Regions from separate parts of the Salimicrobium salexigens genome, predicted to be linked through region 2. Evidence: predicted binding sites of a transcription regulator. Region 2 holds the regulator's gene; the other holds the start of a gene.
What was found. Region 2 encodes Rex, which represses fermentation and respiration genes when NADH is low (regulators of the CRP and FNR family bind a similar motif). Its sites were predicted from a motif close to TTGTGAAATATTTCACAA; they were not measured.
Positions count from the first base shown of each region.

Region 1: cydD (thiol reductant ABC exporter subunit CydD) is a predicted target of Rex. The motif match lies at 6,178-6,195, and genes of this name have one in related genera.

Region 1 covers NZ_FTOK01000007.1:94,551-102,418, reverse strand. Annotated here, with positions in the region: gene BW931_RS09925 (arsenic transporter) at 1-618, shown strand, start outside; gene arsC (arsenate reductase (thioredoxin)) at 634-1,053, shown strand; gene BW931_RS09915 (carboxylate--amine ligase) at 1,408-2,631, opposite strand; gene BW931_RS09910 (dimethylarginine dimethylaminohydrolase family protein) at 2,820-3,674, opposite strand; gene BW931_RS09905 (Bcr/CflA family efflux MFS transporter) at 3,737-4,945, opposite strand; gene trxB (thioredoxin-disulfide reductase) at 5,089-6,042, shown strand; gene cydD (thiol reductant ABC exporter subunit CydD) at 6,215-7,868, shown strand, end outside.
Region 2 covers NZ_FTOK01000015.1:6,384-14,251, forward strand. Annotated here, with positions in the region: gene BW931_RS12605 (ABC-F family ATP-binding cassette domain-containing protein) at 1-1,119, opposite strand, end outside; gene BW931_RS12610 (redox-sensing transcriptional repressor Rex) at 1,248-1,877, shown strand; gene BW931_RS12615 (MDR family MFS transporter) at 2,007-3,395, shown strand; gene BW931_RS12620 (2-phosphosulfolactate phosphatase) at 3,643-4,428, shown strand; gene BW931_RS12625 (long-chain-fatty-acid--CoA ligase) at 4,471-6,069, shown strand; gene BW931_RS12630 (3-hydroxyacyl-CoA dehydrogenase family protein) at 6,185-7,072, shown strand; gene BW931_RS12635 (acyl-CoA dehydrogenase family protein) at 7,137-7,868, shown strand, end outside.

The DNA of each region.
Region 1 (7,868 bases), on a different contig from region 2:
CGTATGTCCTGGGGTGTCCTCGGTCTCCTGCTCATCGGGTATTTCATTAGTGAACCGTTCGGCATTCCGGTTTCCATCATTGCCGGCATCATCGCTGTCTTTTTCCTGCTGATGGCCCGAAGAAGCAGTGCTGTCGAGACGATGAATGTGGTCAAAGGAGCGCCGTGGGCTATCGTGTTTTTCTCTCTCGGCATGTATATCGTCGTATACGGACTCCGTAATGCAGGACTGACGGACATACTGGCCGGTGTTATCCAGACTGCGGCGAACCAGGGTATGTTCTCTGCTACGGTGTCGATGGGCTTCATTGCGGCGATTCTTTCCTCGGTGATGAACAATATGCCGACCGTTATGATCGATGCTTTGGCCATAGCGGAGACGAATACTTCGGGGGCAATTCGGGAATCTCTTATATACGCGAACGTTATCGGTTCCGACCTCGGTCCGAAAATTACTCCTATCGGGTCGCTGGCTACGCTTCTGTGGTTGCACGTACTGTCGATGAAGGGGTTCCGTATTTCCTGGGGATACTATTTCAAAGTAGGAATTGTTCTTACTGTACCTACCCTGTTCATTACGCTGGTCGGATTGTATCTATGGCTTACATTTATACTTTAGAAAGGAGAATGCGTTATGAGTAAACCGATAATCTACTTTTTATGTACGGGGAATTCCTGCCGCAGTCAGATGGCGGAGGGTTTCGGTGAAAAGTATCTGGGTGACAGGTATGAAGTGAAATCAGCAGGAATCGAAGCGCACGGGCTGAACCCGAAAGCTGTGGAGGCGATGGAGGAAAAAGGGATAGATATCAGCGGACAGTCGTCGGAAGTTATCGATGACGTCGTGTTGAACCGCGCCGTTTACGCAATTACGCTGTGCGGGGATGCGAACGACAAGTGCCCGATGACCCCTATTCAAGTTGTGCGCTACCATTGGGGATTCGATGATCCGGCACGTGCAGAAGGAACGGAAGAAGAGAAGTGGGAAGTCTTCCGCCGGGTACGTGACGAAATCGAAGAAAGAATAAAACGATTCGCCGACGAAGAAGCATAAAGAAAAGCGAAGCCATTCGCTTATAAGTTCTAAGATAACCAGGTATTCCAGACTTCGGGTGCTCTGGCCCGAAACAGGAGGGCCGGCTTACCTTACGGACTTCTGGAAGTTGCAGCTGGATCAAGAAAAGCGTAAGCGTCCGATTAGAAACAAGGGCATAAGCAGACCGGTCACGTGAAAGGCGGTTTTTCCTTCCACTGATCCGTGCTGCTTATGACATGAATTTCTGGACGCTGAAGCTGGATCAAGAAAAGCGTAACCCGCGTCTATGACCATGATTTAATGAATAACAGAGGCACCAGAACCGAAAACTGTCGTTCGGTTCTGGTGCCTCTGTTTGGTTTTATTGGGAACTTATTCTTTTTCAAAAGGCGGGTGCTGCTTGAATTTCTTATAAAAGTTCATAGTGGAAGCATATACGTAGAAGCGTCGTTTGGGGCTTTTTTCCACACTGAAGTTAAACATAGGGTTTATGGCTTTATTTTCCTTAAACATTCTCTTTATCGTCTTCTTGAGTTCGCTGTCTGCGATGTATTTCAACAAAAGCTTCTTGGGAACGACCGTATAAAGCTTTTCATTTTCCGCTTTCACAGGAGTGATCTCCCGTTTCTGCAGATGCTCTTCTACGTAATATTCTACAGGGTTGTGTCCTCCAACTGTCATATAATAGTTACTTCGTCCCAAACGGGGGTTCAGTTCGAAAAACTTATATTTTCCGTCTCTTTGGTCATACTTAATATCAAAGTTCGCAATTCCTGTGAAACCGGTATGTTCCACGATTTTCTTTGCATGTTCGACTACTTCGTCGTTACTGAACGTTCTTATAGCCAAAGGGTTCCCTCTGCCACCGGGTGTGTGGTCTTCCAGCAGCACCTGGCCATACGACGCCAACTTCGTTTCGCCATCCTGACCCACATACAAAGTCAATATCCTCATTGCTGAATCATCACCCGGTACATATTCCTGCAGGATGACACTTTTATGAAGACCGGCTTTTTTAAGTCTGGCAGTGACATCCTCAAGTTCCTCCCGGTTCTCGCATATGAATACTTTCTTCTTACCTTCGAAATCGGTGGATTCATACAGGGCCCGGTCGGTAGGCTTTATAACCACGGGGAAGGAAAAGTTCACATCGTCGCCCGGAGAGGCATCATCATTCAAATAGGTGTATTTCGGGTAAGGGACTCCTACTTTTTCACAAATATCGTAGAAACTTGTCTTATGGATTATTTTTTGAAGCGTCTGATTGTCCACATACGGAATAACCCAGTCATCGCCAAGTTTTCCATGGAAATCAACGATGGATTCAATATGCCAGTCGTTGCTTCCAATAAGTATTTTCGGCTGATCAGGGTACATGCTGCCGATTTTTTTCAATTTGGCGAGCAAAACATCTTCCTCTCCCATCGACTTTTCTGTCATAGGGACAATAATGGACGACTTGTCTATCGGTCCTGCAGTCTGTTTGGAAAGACTGATCGACTTTACATTATAGGCTTCGTGAAAGGAGCGGACGATACTGTACGTGCCGATATTCGCTCCGAGGACTACGGGGATAAATGGTTGTTGTTTGAGCATAATGGACTCCTTTTTCATTATTTTATAGATAAAAAGCCCGAACTGAAATAATAGTCCGGAAGCTCCTGTATAAACGGTTGGTAAGCCAAGAATTATTGTAACATCGTTTTCATTTACATTCTAGACAACTTTGCCCCTTTATGAAAACACTGGGTGCAGGAATTCAGGGGTAAGCAGGGTGCGCCTTTTCAATCTCTGATCAGCGGCAGGGTGCAGCAGCGGAAGGAACCGCCTGATTTAATGATTTCCGAAAAATCATGTTCGATAACGTGGAATCCGAGTGAACGTAATTCGTTGTTCATTCTTTCCTGGAAAGGGAGGCTGACTACGGTGCGGTTTCCGAGAGACAGGATGTTAGGTCCCATGTAAAACCGTTCGTTCTCTGTGACCGGTATCGTAACCGGATACCGGGTTTTAATTTTCCGGAGTCCCCCTTCTGAGAAAGCGGGAGGATAAACGATGGTAGTTTCCTGATCCAGGATGGAAAGGACACAGTCGAGGTGAAGTATGTCTTCTTCCAGCGGCAGGGGTTCGACCGAATAGCCGGGGAACCTCTTCTTCAAATCTTTCACTGCGTCGCTGGATGTACGTTTGGCACGTCCCACCCATATAACGTCCCCGTCTGTGAGAACGTCGCCTCCTTCAATGTGACCGTCCGGGGAACGTTCATAAGGGATGGAGTACATATCAAGCCATTCTTTCAGTCTTTCGGATTCGCCCTGACGTACGGGTTCTTCCATAGAAGCGAGGACCAGCCTTTCTCCGACAGCAAAAGCAACATCTCTTGTGAAAACCTGTTCGGGGAGATCCGGGAAAGCCGGTAACTCAAGGACTTCAACTCCGTTTTTTCGCAGTATATCCAGGAAACCGGCATGTTCACCGGCGGCACGTTCCCGGTTTATGTTCGAATTTTTATAGTGTTTTTGTGTTTCATTGATCGGTTCCGTTATTTTCATATAATCGGGCGGGGTGACAATCACTTTTTTTAAAGAGCCGTATTCGTTGGTACAGCTTACACGGGAGTGGGGTGCAGTTTCTTCCATAAGCTCTTCTCCTCCTGAGTTAAGGTACCTCTGTTTTCCCCCTCGGGCTTCCTGTCAAACGTTCAGACCTTTTTGACTGCGTAAGGCCGGGCTAACGTAAAGAAAGTAACGAGGCCGAGTGAGGAAGTCGAAAACAGAATGAGCCCCATAGGCACGGCTGTCGATTCATCCAGTCCGGCGAGCGGTGAAGCGGCAGCCCCGAACAGGAGAGGAAGCATGCCGAGTACGGCACTTGCACTCCCGGCCCGGTGCCCCTGTTTCTCCATAGCCAGGGTAAAAGTACTGGTAAGTACCATCCCCATGCAAGTCATATAAATGAAGATGGATATGACGAGAGTGGGCAGAGGTCCTTTCGTGATCGTCATGATCAGGAGAAAAAACGTCGCAGCCACAGCAGTAATGACGGCGGTCTGGAGCAGTTTCCGCTCGTGGATGATCCCTCCGAGACGTCCGATCAGAAAGCTCCCTGTAATAATGGCAAGCCCGTTAATTCCGAACAGGATACTGAACACTTGGGGACTCACTCCGTAGATCCCCTGATAAACGAACGGTGTACCCGATACGTAGGCGAAGCTTCCTCCGTGAACGAAGCCGATTGTGAGAGCGTAGCCGATGAAGGAGCGATCCACGAGCAGCCGCCCGATCGTTTTTACGGAAGCACCGACGGAACTCGGGATCCTTCTTTCTTTCGGGAGCGTCTCCGGCAGTTTCCACGTCACGGTAAATACGATAATCAGGCCGAGTAAGGAGAGAAAGTAAAAAATCGTGTGCCATGAAGAAAAAGGGAACCATAAAATCGCTCCGCCGGCCATCGGTGCAATCATCGGTGCTGTAGCATTGATGACCATCAGAAGAGCGAAAAATTTCGTCAGCTCCCTCCCGTCGAACACGTCACGGACGACAGCACGGGACAGGACGACTCCTGCGGAGGCCGTGAATCCCTGGAGAAATCTTGCGATGATGAGAATATAAATATTCGGAGCAAGCGCACAGAGCAGGGATGCGATAGCGAACAGAAACAGGAAAACTGTGAGCGGTCTTTTTCTGCCCGAAGCATCACTGATGGGGCCGACAACGATTTGACCTATCGCAAGTCCGATGAGGCAGGCGGTTAAGCTCAGCTGGACCATGGAAGCGGTCGTCGCGAGGTCCCGGGCGATTCCCGGGAAACTCGGTAAATACATATCTATATTGAGCGGCCCCATAATCCCCAGCATTCCAAGCAGAAGGGCCAGGCCGAAACGTTCCTTTCCGGTCGGATTATGTAACATGGATTGAACACCTCTTTTGTCGTTATATCCCTCCATTTTATACCTCTGTGTCACAATATGCTAACCCTTACCCATAAAAAAATGAATGTTTTTCTACCGAGGAGGGTATGGGGGAGTAGGAAGATTTATAGGAGGGGTCATTTATGACATATAAGACAGTTATACTCGGCACAGGACCTGCAGGACTTACAGCAGCGATTTACCTGGCCCGCGCGAATATGGAACCGCTGGTCATCGAAGGACCGGAACCGGGAGGGCAGCTTACCCTGACTACGGAAGTGGAGAACTACCCCGGTTTTGCGGACGGTATTATGGGTCCGCAGCTGATGGATGATATGAAGAAACAGGCCGAACGTTTCGGAGCCGAATTCAAAAGAGGATGGGTGGAAGAGGTGGATACTTCCGACCGCCCTTTCAAACTGAAAATCAACGGTATGGAGGATATTGAAACGAGAAGCCTGCTTATCTCTACCGGGGCCTCCGCCAAAATGCTCGGAATTCCCGGGGAGAAAGAGAACATAGGGAAAGGCGTAAGCACCTGCGCTACGTGTGACGGCTTCTTTTTCCGCGATAAGAAACTGGTTGTAGTCGGGGGCGGAGATTCCGCGATGGAAGAAGCGAACTTTTTGACGAAGTTTGCAAGGGAAGTGCAGATCGTCCACCGGCGCAACGAACTGAGAGCTTCCAAAATCATGCAGGACCGTGCCAAAGCCAACGAAAAAATAACGTGGGCACTTAATAAGTCACCGGTGGAAATGCAGTCGGACGGTCTGAAGATAAGTGGACTCAAAGTGCAGGATAACGATACAGGAGAAGAAGAAGTCATTGAAACGGACGGAGTATTCGTAGCTATCGGTCACAATCCGAATACGGAGTTCGTGAGAGGAAAACTGGACATGGATGAAAAAGGGTATCTGCTCGTGGATCCCGGAACGACCAATACGAACGTAGATGGTATATTCGCCTGCGGTGATGTGCAGGATGCGAAGTATCGTCAGGCGGTTACAGCTGCCGGTACAGGTTGCATGGCAGCGATGGACGCCGAACGTTTTCTGGAAGGCGAAGCAGTTATCGACTGGAGTCAGACTTTATCGTAAAATAAAAAACAGAGCACTGAACCGGTCCGGAGGCGGTACATCTTAAATGATGGAACGTTCCCGGGCCGGTTTTTTATAGGTCCATGAAGAAGAACTGCTTTTCTTTAAATTCCCTGCTGTATCGCGTATAATTAATTGTGAAATGATTCACGTTGGAAAGGCGGTAACGGGAATGAAAGAATGGAATCTGCTGTTGAAAAAAGAGTGGAAAAAAGTTTCGGTGATTGTTCTCGCTGCCCTACTGCTGGCTGTAAGTATTATCGGGCAGGGGTATCTGTTCGTTACAATCGTGGACCGCGTTTTTGTAGAAGGGGGAGGTCTGTCGGCTGTGCTCGTACCGCTGACACTCCTGCTCGGAGTATTGTGGATCCGTACGGGTGTCAGTACTGCGATAGCCCGCACCGGGGTCCGGCTGGCCTCTGGAGCCAAACGTATGATGAGAGAACGGCTGCTTCACAAAATATCGGGAGCATCCGTCGGGGAATCAGGACAGGTGGAAGCCGGGCGGCGGGTGAGCGTTTTCATGGATGCAGTGGAAGAGACGGACAGTTATTTCAGCGGCTACGTGCCTCAGGTGATCCAGTCACTGATCGTACCTCTTTTCCTTTTTGTCACGATTGCAGTTATCCATTTGAACTCCGCTTTTATCATCCTGGCCACTTCGCCGTTCATTCCGCTTTTTTATATAATCATCGGGATGAAAACAAAAGAGAAGTCAGAGGAGAAAGTGGAGGGAATGAATGAACTGTCCGGAAAATTCCTCGATATTTTGCAGGGCCTGACCACGCTGAAACTGTTCCGTAAAGCGAAAGCACAGAAAGAGACGATTGAAACCAGCAGTCTGAGGTTCCGGGATGCGACGATGGAAGTGCTGAAAACGGCGTTCGTGTCTTCCCTCATGTTGGAACTCATTTCTATGCTGAGCATCGGCCTCATTGCTCTTGAAATTGCTCTGCAGCTGATCATATTTGAAAATATGAACTTTTTCACAGCTTTCTTCATTCTTATTCTCGCGCCCGAGTTCTATAACTATCTGAAGCAGCTCGGTTTCGCTTTTCATACAGGTCGGACAAGCATGGGAGCAGCGTCGAAGGTTTTTGAGGAGATCAATAAACCGGAAGACGAGATACAGTGGGGGGAGAAAGAGCTTCCATTATCCCATCCGCCTCATATCGTGCTTCGTGACGTAACGTATCGCTACGGAGAAGACGGGTTTCACACCGGACCTGTCAGCGTAGACCTTACGCCGGGGAAAAACCTTGCAATTGCCGGACGGACCGGTTCCGGAAAATCGACGCTCCTACACCTGATCAGCGGACTGATGCCGGTGAAAGAAGGAACGATCGAGGTGGAAGAGGAGGACCTGCATGAGTATCGTGAGGATGAATGGATGAATCACGTCAGCTATATTTCCCAGGATCCCTACATCTTCTCGGGAACATTGAAAGAAAATATTATTATCGGAGCCGGTGGACGGCCTTCTCCGGAAGAAGTGGAGACCGCCTTGAGAAAAGCAGGTCTTTACGAGTTGACGCAGCGATTGGAAGACGGGATGAATACCCCGTTAGGAGAAGGGGGAAGAGGTCTTTCCGGAGGAGAAAAACAGCGGCTGGCGCTCGCCCGGGCATTCCTGAAAGATCCGTACATCGTTCTTCTCGATGAACCTACAACCGGGCTGGACCTGGAGACGGAACGTATTTTGAGCGAATCACTGACGGAACTGTCGCAGCACGCAACGACGATTACGGTGGCCCACCGCCTGCATACTATACGGGAAGCGGATGAAATTCTGTTTCTGGAAGACGGCCGTGTGGCAGGTCAGGGAA
Region 2 (7,868 bases):
AAGCGTCGATTTTCCGACGCCGTTCGGGCCGATCAGAGCGATGGAATCTCCGCGGGAAACGTCCAGACTCACGTCACGGAACAGATAATCGCTGTCCGGATAACCGAAACCGAGATTATCCGTTTTCAGTACATCATTTCCGCTCCGTCTGTCGATCTGAAAAGTGAATTTTGCTGATTTCGCGTCATCTTTCGGCTTTTCGACTTTCTCCATTTTCTCGAGTTGTTTCCGCCGGCTCTGCGCCCGCTTACTGGTCGTCGCCCGGACGATATTCTTCTGAATGAAATCTTCCATCTTCTTGATTTCACCCTGCTGTTTCTCGTACTGCTTCATTTCCTGTTCGAAGTCCGCTTCCTTCTGCTTCAGATAGTCGCTGTAGTTGCCGGTGTATTTCTTCACCCGCTGCAGGGCGACTTCGTATACAGTGTTTACGATTTTATCGAGAAAATAGCGGTCGTGGGAGACAATGACGACAGCACCCGGGTAGGAGGATAAATAGTTCTCGAGCCACGTGAGCGTGTCGATATCCAGGTGGTTCGTCGGCTCATCCAGAATGAGGACGTCCGGTTTCGTGAGCAGGTGTTTTCCGAGTGCCAGTCTCGTCTTCTGTCCGCCGCTCAGCGTAGTGATGGACTGGTCCCACATGGATTCGGGGAAACTGAGTCCCTGCAGTACGGCTTTCATGTCCGCTTCGTACCGGTACCCTCCGGCCATCTGGAATTCGTTCTGCCTGCGGTCGTATTCTTCGAGAAAGTCCTGGTATTCCTCCGGAGAAGCGAAATGATCGGGGTCCGCCATCTCACTTTCCATTTTTCTCAGTTTGTCTTCCATATTCTTCAGATGATCGAAAACGCGGGAGAACTCCTCCCAGATCGTTCCGTTCGACTCGAGTCCGCTATGCTGTTCCAGATAGCCGACGCTTGTCTCCTTGGACTGGAAAATGTTCCCCTCTTCATATCCCATCTCTCCGGCCATCACTTTAAGCAGGGTGGATTTCCCCGCTCCGTTTCTTCCGACGATGGCGATGCGGTCGTTTGTTTGTACTTCCAAATCGATATCGGATAAAATTAACTCAGCTCCAAAACGCTTCGTTAATTGATTCAGCTGCATTAGTATCATAATTTTTCACCTCGACTTATTTAGTGTATCTCATACAAAGCAGAAGGGGCAACAAAAGGTGCTAACTTTGTGAAATCCATCACGTTTTTTGATAAACTATAGAACAGGAGAAAGAAGGAGGAGGAGACATGGGTGATGAAATGAAGATCCCCCAGGCTACGGCGAAACGCCTGCCTTTATATTACCGGTTCATCAATAACTTATACTTACAGGGGAAACTGCGGGTCTCTTCAAAGGAACTGAGCGACGCGGTCAAAGTGGACTCTGCGACGATACGCCGGGATTTTTCTTATTTCGGAGCGCTCGGCAAAAAAGGCTACGGCTACAATGTGGAACATCTGCTGCAGTTTTTCAGAAGAACGCTCGACCAGGATGAGACGACCGAAGTCGCGCTGATCGGGGTAGGGAATCTCGGAACGGCGTTTCTGAACTACAACTTCATGAAAAACAACAACACGAAAATAGTGGTAGCTTTTGATGCGAACGACCGGCTCGTCGGCACGGAAATCGGCGGTGTGCCGGTCGCTCATATCGATGATCTGGAAGAAAAGATGGGAAACGTGTCGGTGGCCATTCTGACGGTCCCGTCCCAGGAAGCTCAGGGGATTACGGATCGGCTGGTGGAGCGGGGCGTGTCCGGGATTCTGAACTTTACACCGGCGCGAATTTCCGTTCCTCCTACCGTACGCGTGCATCACATCGATTTGTCTGTCGAACTGCAGTCACTTGCTTATTTTCTGAAGCATTATCCGCTGTAACCAACTACTCTATTGAGAGGTCCGGGGCTTCCCCCGGGCTTTTTATTATCGTTTCCTGGAAGAGTTTCTTTTCGTGAAACGCAGGGTATAGTCAATAATAATTCGATATTCGAAAGGTCAGGATAAACTATGGCGAAAATACCTGAAAAATGGCTGGTCGTCGTCTCCGTATTATTCGGGACGTTCACCGTCATTTTGAACAATAGTATGTTAAATCCGGTTCTGCCGCGCTTCATCGAAATATTCGATACGACTGCCGTGGGAGCCGGATGGATATTGACGATTTTCATGGTGTCGATGGGTATGACGATGCCGCTCACCGGCTATTTCGGAGACCGGTTCGGGAAGAAGAAAGTCTATCTCGTCGGTCTCACTCTGTTCCTCGTCGGTTCCACTTCCGGTTTCTTCAGCAGCTCCCTCGGCATGGTCATCGCTTCCCGGGCGATCCAGGGCTCTGCCGGGGGTCTTATGATGCCGATTGCGATGGCGCTTATATTCAACTCGTTCCCGAGAAACGAGCGGGGACTGGCCGTCGGAATTTACGGCGTTGCGGCCATGGTGGCGCCGGCAATCGGGCCGACCGTCGGCGGACTGCTCATCCAGGTGCTGGAGTGGCCGTGGCTGTTTGCGGTGAATATACCGTTCGGTCTCATCGGACTCCTATTGTCTGTGAAATTTCTGGAACAGACCGAGAGCGATCCGGAGAAACGGTTCGATCTCATCGGATTTCTGCTCGTCACTTCCGGAATCGGGGGGATACTGTTCGCCCTCGGACGGGGACGTACACCGGAGATTCTTTTTGAACCGCTGAACCTGGGTATTGTCGCAACCGGGCTGATTCTGATATTCGTGTTCGTCCGGTATGAAATACGTCAGGAACAGCCGCTTTTGAATCTGTCGGTGTTCAAAGTGCCGACGTACGCCATATCGATACTGATTACGTCGTCGGCTTCCATCGGTCTCTTCTCGGGCATTTTTCTGCTGCCGCTTCTCATACAGAACGTATACGGTCTGAACGAAGTATGGACGGGGCTCCTGTTCTTACCGGCGGCAGCTATGAGCGGGGTGTTTATGTCCTTCGGGGGGAGACTCCTTGATAAAAAAGGGCCGAAATATGTTCTTCCTCCGGGTCTTGCGATTATGGGGATTTCAACCGTCGGACTCGGGATGCTCGAGACGTCCAGTCCGTTCTGGTGGATTCTACTGCTGAATGCGATCCGCGGAGCCGGGATGGGCATGAGTAACATGCCGGCTACGACGACCGGGATGAACGCGATTCCTGATGAATACGTCGCCCAGGGGTCCGCCATGAACAACATTATCCGGCAGATCGCCTCTTCGCTCGGTATCGTTTTCTTCTCGATCTATTACGAAGTGCGCCGGGCTCAGATTGCTGTCGGTACGAACATGCAGGAAGCGACACTGCAGACGCTGAATGAAGCGTTCCTCGTCTCTTCTGCCGTACTGTTCATAGCTCTTCCGTTCGCATTCTTCATGAAAGGCGTACAGGATGATTAAGAATATACCTGCATAAGATGATTTCGCCAGCACGGCGGAGTCATCTTATTTTTTATGGAGAGAATTTCCATAAATCAGTTTTCGGATGGTGACTTTTAACTTGAAAAACTTCAATATTCTGTTACAATTATCTTAATATTTTGAACATACTAACCAGTAGGTATGATACAGACAATCTCTATATGGACACGCCCGGAACTCCCGGGTAAACAGGCAATAAATAATAGCGAAGGCGTGGGATACAACAATGAAAATCCATCTGCTGTGGAAAAAGGAGGAAATCGAGGAACAGCACATAAACGGGAATAAAATCGCCGTCGTATTCGATGTACTGCTGGCTACATCAACGATAGCTTCTTGTCTTGCCTCCGGGGCTGAACGGATCGTCCCCGTGCTGGACACGAAGGAAGCGTTCCGTGTGAAGGAGAAGCTGAATACTCCGATTGAAGATATACTGCTTGCCGGAGAAACAGACGGTCTGCCTGTGGAGGGTTTCATAAATCCGCTCCCCTCCATTCTGAATAGCCAGGTCGCCGGGAAAACAATCATTTTATCAACGACAAACGGTACAGTCGCAATCCGTAAGGCCGCACCTGCGAAGAAAGTATATACCGCCTCTCTCCTGAACGGGGAGGCGGTAGGGAAGCGGATAGCCGACACACATGATAACGAAACTATCGTGGCGATCTGTTCCGGATCAAGGAACAATTTCTGCATGGAAGACTACTACGGCGCCGGTTATTTCATCCACTGCCTTATAAGAGAGATGGATGACGCTGAATTGACGGACAGCGCCAGGTCGGCACAATTATTTTATGAAAACATGAAAGAGGAAGCAGTGAGCGTACTGGCCCAATCGAGCGTCGGACAAATGCTGTCGGATTACGGGTTTTATGAAGATGTCGCCTACGTTAGTCAGCGTGGGATCATGGACGTTGTACCACGGCTGAATGAGGCGGGGACGGTCCTGATGGATGAAGGGGATACCTTTTCGGAACACGGCCCGGCTGAAAAACAGCGGTATCATCTGTAAGCCGGGGGATCATAAATGCAAAACGGAAAGGAGTCATTTTATATGAACACGGAGCACTTTCGATTTTGGCCGGCACGTCTGCCGAAAACGTTAACCCTACCCGAGACGACCATCAATTATTACGGCGGTACGCTGACGTATCGGAGTCTTACCGATGAAGTGGAGCGGCTCGCGGGATATCTCGAGAATGAACTGGGTGTGGAGCCGAACGATACACTGCTTTTGTACATGCAGAACTCCCCACAGTTTGTAATAAGTTTCTTCGCTATTCTGCGACTGTGGGCGACAGTCGTTCCGGCCAACCCGATGAGCACGACGGAGGACCTCGCCTTTTATGTGAAAGACTGCGATATACGTCATGTACTGACGGGGGAGGAGCTGTACAGTAAAGCGGTACCGTTGAAAGAGAGCACTTCTGTAGACGATATCATTGTCGCTTCCTACGCGGATTACATCGACCGGGAGAAGGCGCCTGCAGACATACCGGATGCCGTGCTTGGTACAGGTAAACCGTTCACGGAAGGAATACCGTGGGAAAAGGCGCTTGCTAATACGAAGGACCCGTCTCCTTACAACGGTACAGGGGCAGACGTCGCGATGATCCCTTATACTTCGGGAACGACCGGACTGCCGAAGGGGTGTGTGCATACGAACGACACCGTTCAGGCGAATACATATGGTGCTTCCGCCTGGATGAGCATGGTTGCGGACACGGTTACGCTGACGACGCTGCCTCTGTTTCACGTCACCGGGCTGGTGCACAGCGCACTCGCTCCGATCGCCTCCGGCAGTACGATGATCATGCTGACGCGCTGGGACCGGGATTACGCGGCGAAAGCGATCGAAGCATATGGATGTACCCACTGGATTAACATCAGCACCATGCTTATCGATTTTCTTGCGAACCCTGCTCTTGAAAACTATGACATTTCCTCACTGGAAGTCATTGGCGGCGGCGGGGCTCCGCTCCCCGCGGCGGTAGGTGAACAGCTGTATGAGCGCACCGGTCTCCGGTACGTGGAAGGTTACGGGCTGTCGGAAACGATTTCCCATACGCACTTTAATCCGCCGGATCGTCCGAAAATGCAGTGCCTCGGTATTCCTTCTTTCGATGTGGATGCACGGGTGATCGACGTGGCCATAGGAGAAGAAGTTGCGGGTTATGAGGAAGGCGAACTCGTCGTAAACGGTCCTCAGGTGTTCAAAGGGTATCACAATCGCGAGGAAGAGAACGAGCAGTCCCACATCGAACTGGATGGGAAAACTTTTTTCCGGACCGGAGATATTGTGAAGAGGGACGAAGAAGGATATTTCTTCCTGGTTGATCGTCTGAAGCGCATGATCAATGCTTCCGGTTTTAAAGTATGGCCGACGGAAGTGGAGTCTATTCTGTACAAACACCCCTCCATCCATCAGGCATGCGTAGTGAGTGAGCCTGACGAGAAGCGCGGGGAGACGGTGAAAGCTTTCGTCATTCTGAATGATCAAGCCGAAGGAGATATTAAGGAAGAGGATATCATCGAGTGGTCGAAAAATCATATGGCCGCCTATAAATACCCCCGTATCGTGGAGTTCAGGGACAGCTTTCCGATGACGAGCAGCGGTAAGATTCTCTGGAGGAAACTGCAGGAGAACGAATAGACCCTGCTTTAAAAATCGGAAGAAGGAAGATGGTGTAACCGCAAAAATGTAAGCGTTATCTTTTGAAGTGTAAATCAGACATAGTGAACAGTCAGTTAACAGGGAGGAATTTTATATGGAAACGAACAGTATTCAAAACGTAGCCGTCCTCGGCGCCGGGTCGATGGGACAGCAGATTGCCATGCTCTCTGCTCTTGGAGGGTTCACGACGTATCTGCAGGACATTAATGGGGAATCACTCTCCAAGGCCGGGCAGTCGCTTGAAGCACGCATGGACGACTGGGTGAAAAAAGAAAAGATTTCCGGGGAAATAAAACAGGCCGCCTTCGACAAACTCCACATGACCACAGATCTGAAAGAAGCGGTCCAGAGTGCGGATATAGTGATTGAAGCAGTAGTGGAAAAATTGGATGTGAAGCAGGAAGTATTTGCGGAACTGGATAAACTGGCTCCGAAAGAAGCCATTCTGGCGACGAACAGCTCCTCGATCGTAAACTCCAAAATTGCCGAGGTGACGGAGCGGCCCGACAAAGTCGTCAATATGCATTTCTTCTTTCCTCCTCTCGTCATGGACTGTGTAGAAGTGGTGAAAAGCGATCAGACATCGGAGGAAACCGCCAACGCGGCTGTGAAATTTTGTGAACAGCTCGGACGGACGGCCGTCCTGCTGGAGAAAGAGATCTACGGCTTTATCGCCAACCGTCTGTTATTCGCCATTTCAAACGAGGCGCTCTACTTATACGAAAACGGCTACGCCGATTTTGAAGATATCGATATTATTACGAAGAAAGCACTCGGCCATCCGCTCGGCCCGTTCGAACTGATGGATCTATCAGGCATCGACGTCGGCTATTATGCGAACAAGCAGCTGTATGAGGAAACAGGGGATCCGAAAGACAAACCGGCCAAATCGGTGGAAGAGAAAGTGAAAGCGGGGAATCTCGGGCGAAAGACCGGCAAAGGCTGGTACGAGTATTCCGGAAACAAAAAAGTGAAGAAATAAAAGGCGCGACCTGTGCACCGGTATAGAACCGGGGTACGGAAACTGACCCAGAGGAGTGGATGGAATGCATTTACGTTTGACGGAAGAACAGAAAATGGTCCAGGCGACAATCCGTAGGTTCGTGGAAAGAGAGCTCATGCCGCTTGAGAACGAAGTGCTGCGGAACGAACGGGCCGGAAAACCGAGCCTTCCCCCTGAAAAAATGGAAGAGCTTCAGGCCAAAGCGAAGGAAGCCGGATTCTGGGGCATCAATACTCCGAGTGAATACGGAGGTGCTGATATCGGACAGATGATGCTTGCGATCGTACTGATGGAAGTGTCGAAGACTTTCGTACCGTTCCAGTTCGGGGGCTTTGCGGACAACATTCTGTACTACGGAAACGAAGAGCAGAAAGAGAAGTATTTGATTCCCACCATCAACGGCGAGAAGAAATCCTGTTTCGCGATGACCGAACCGGGTGCCGGTTCCGATACGCAGAACATACGGACGACTGCGGTGAAAGACGGCGATGAGTGGATTATCAACGGAGAGAAAACGTTCATCACCGGCGGCAACGAAGCGGATTTCGTCATGGTGATCGCTCTTACCGATAAAGAGAAACACAAAAAGTCAGGCAGGGACGGCGTGACGTGTTTCATCGCGGAAAGGGAGATGGGCTGGACCTCGGAGTACATCGACACGATGGGCGAATGGGGGCCGGCCAGCCTCGTCTTCGACAACGTCCGGGTACCGGAGGAGAATATTTTAGGCGAAGTGGACGGAGGATATGAACTCGGTCTTGAGTGGATCGGCTTC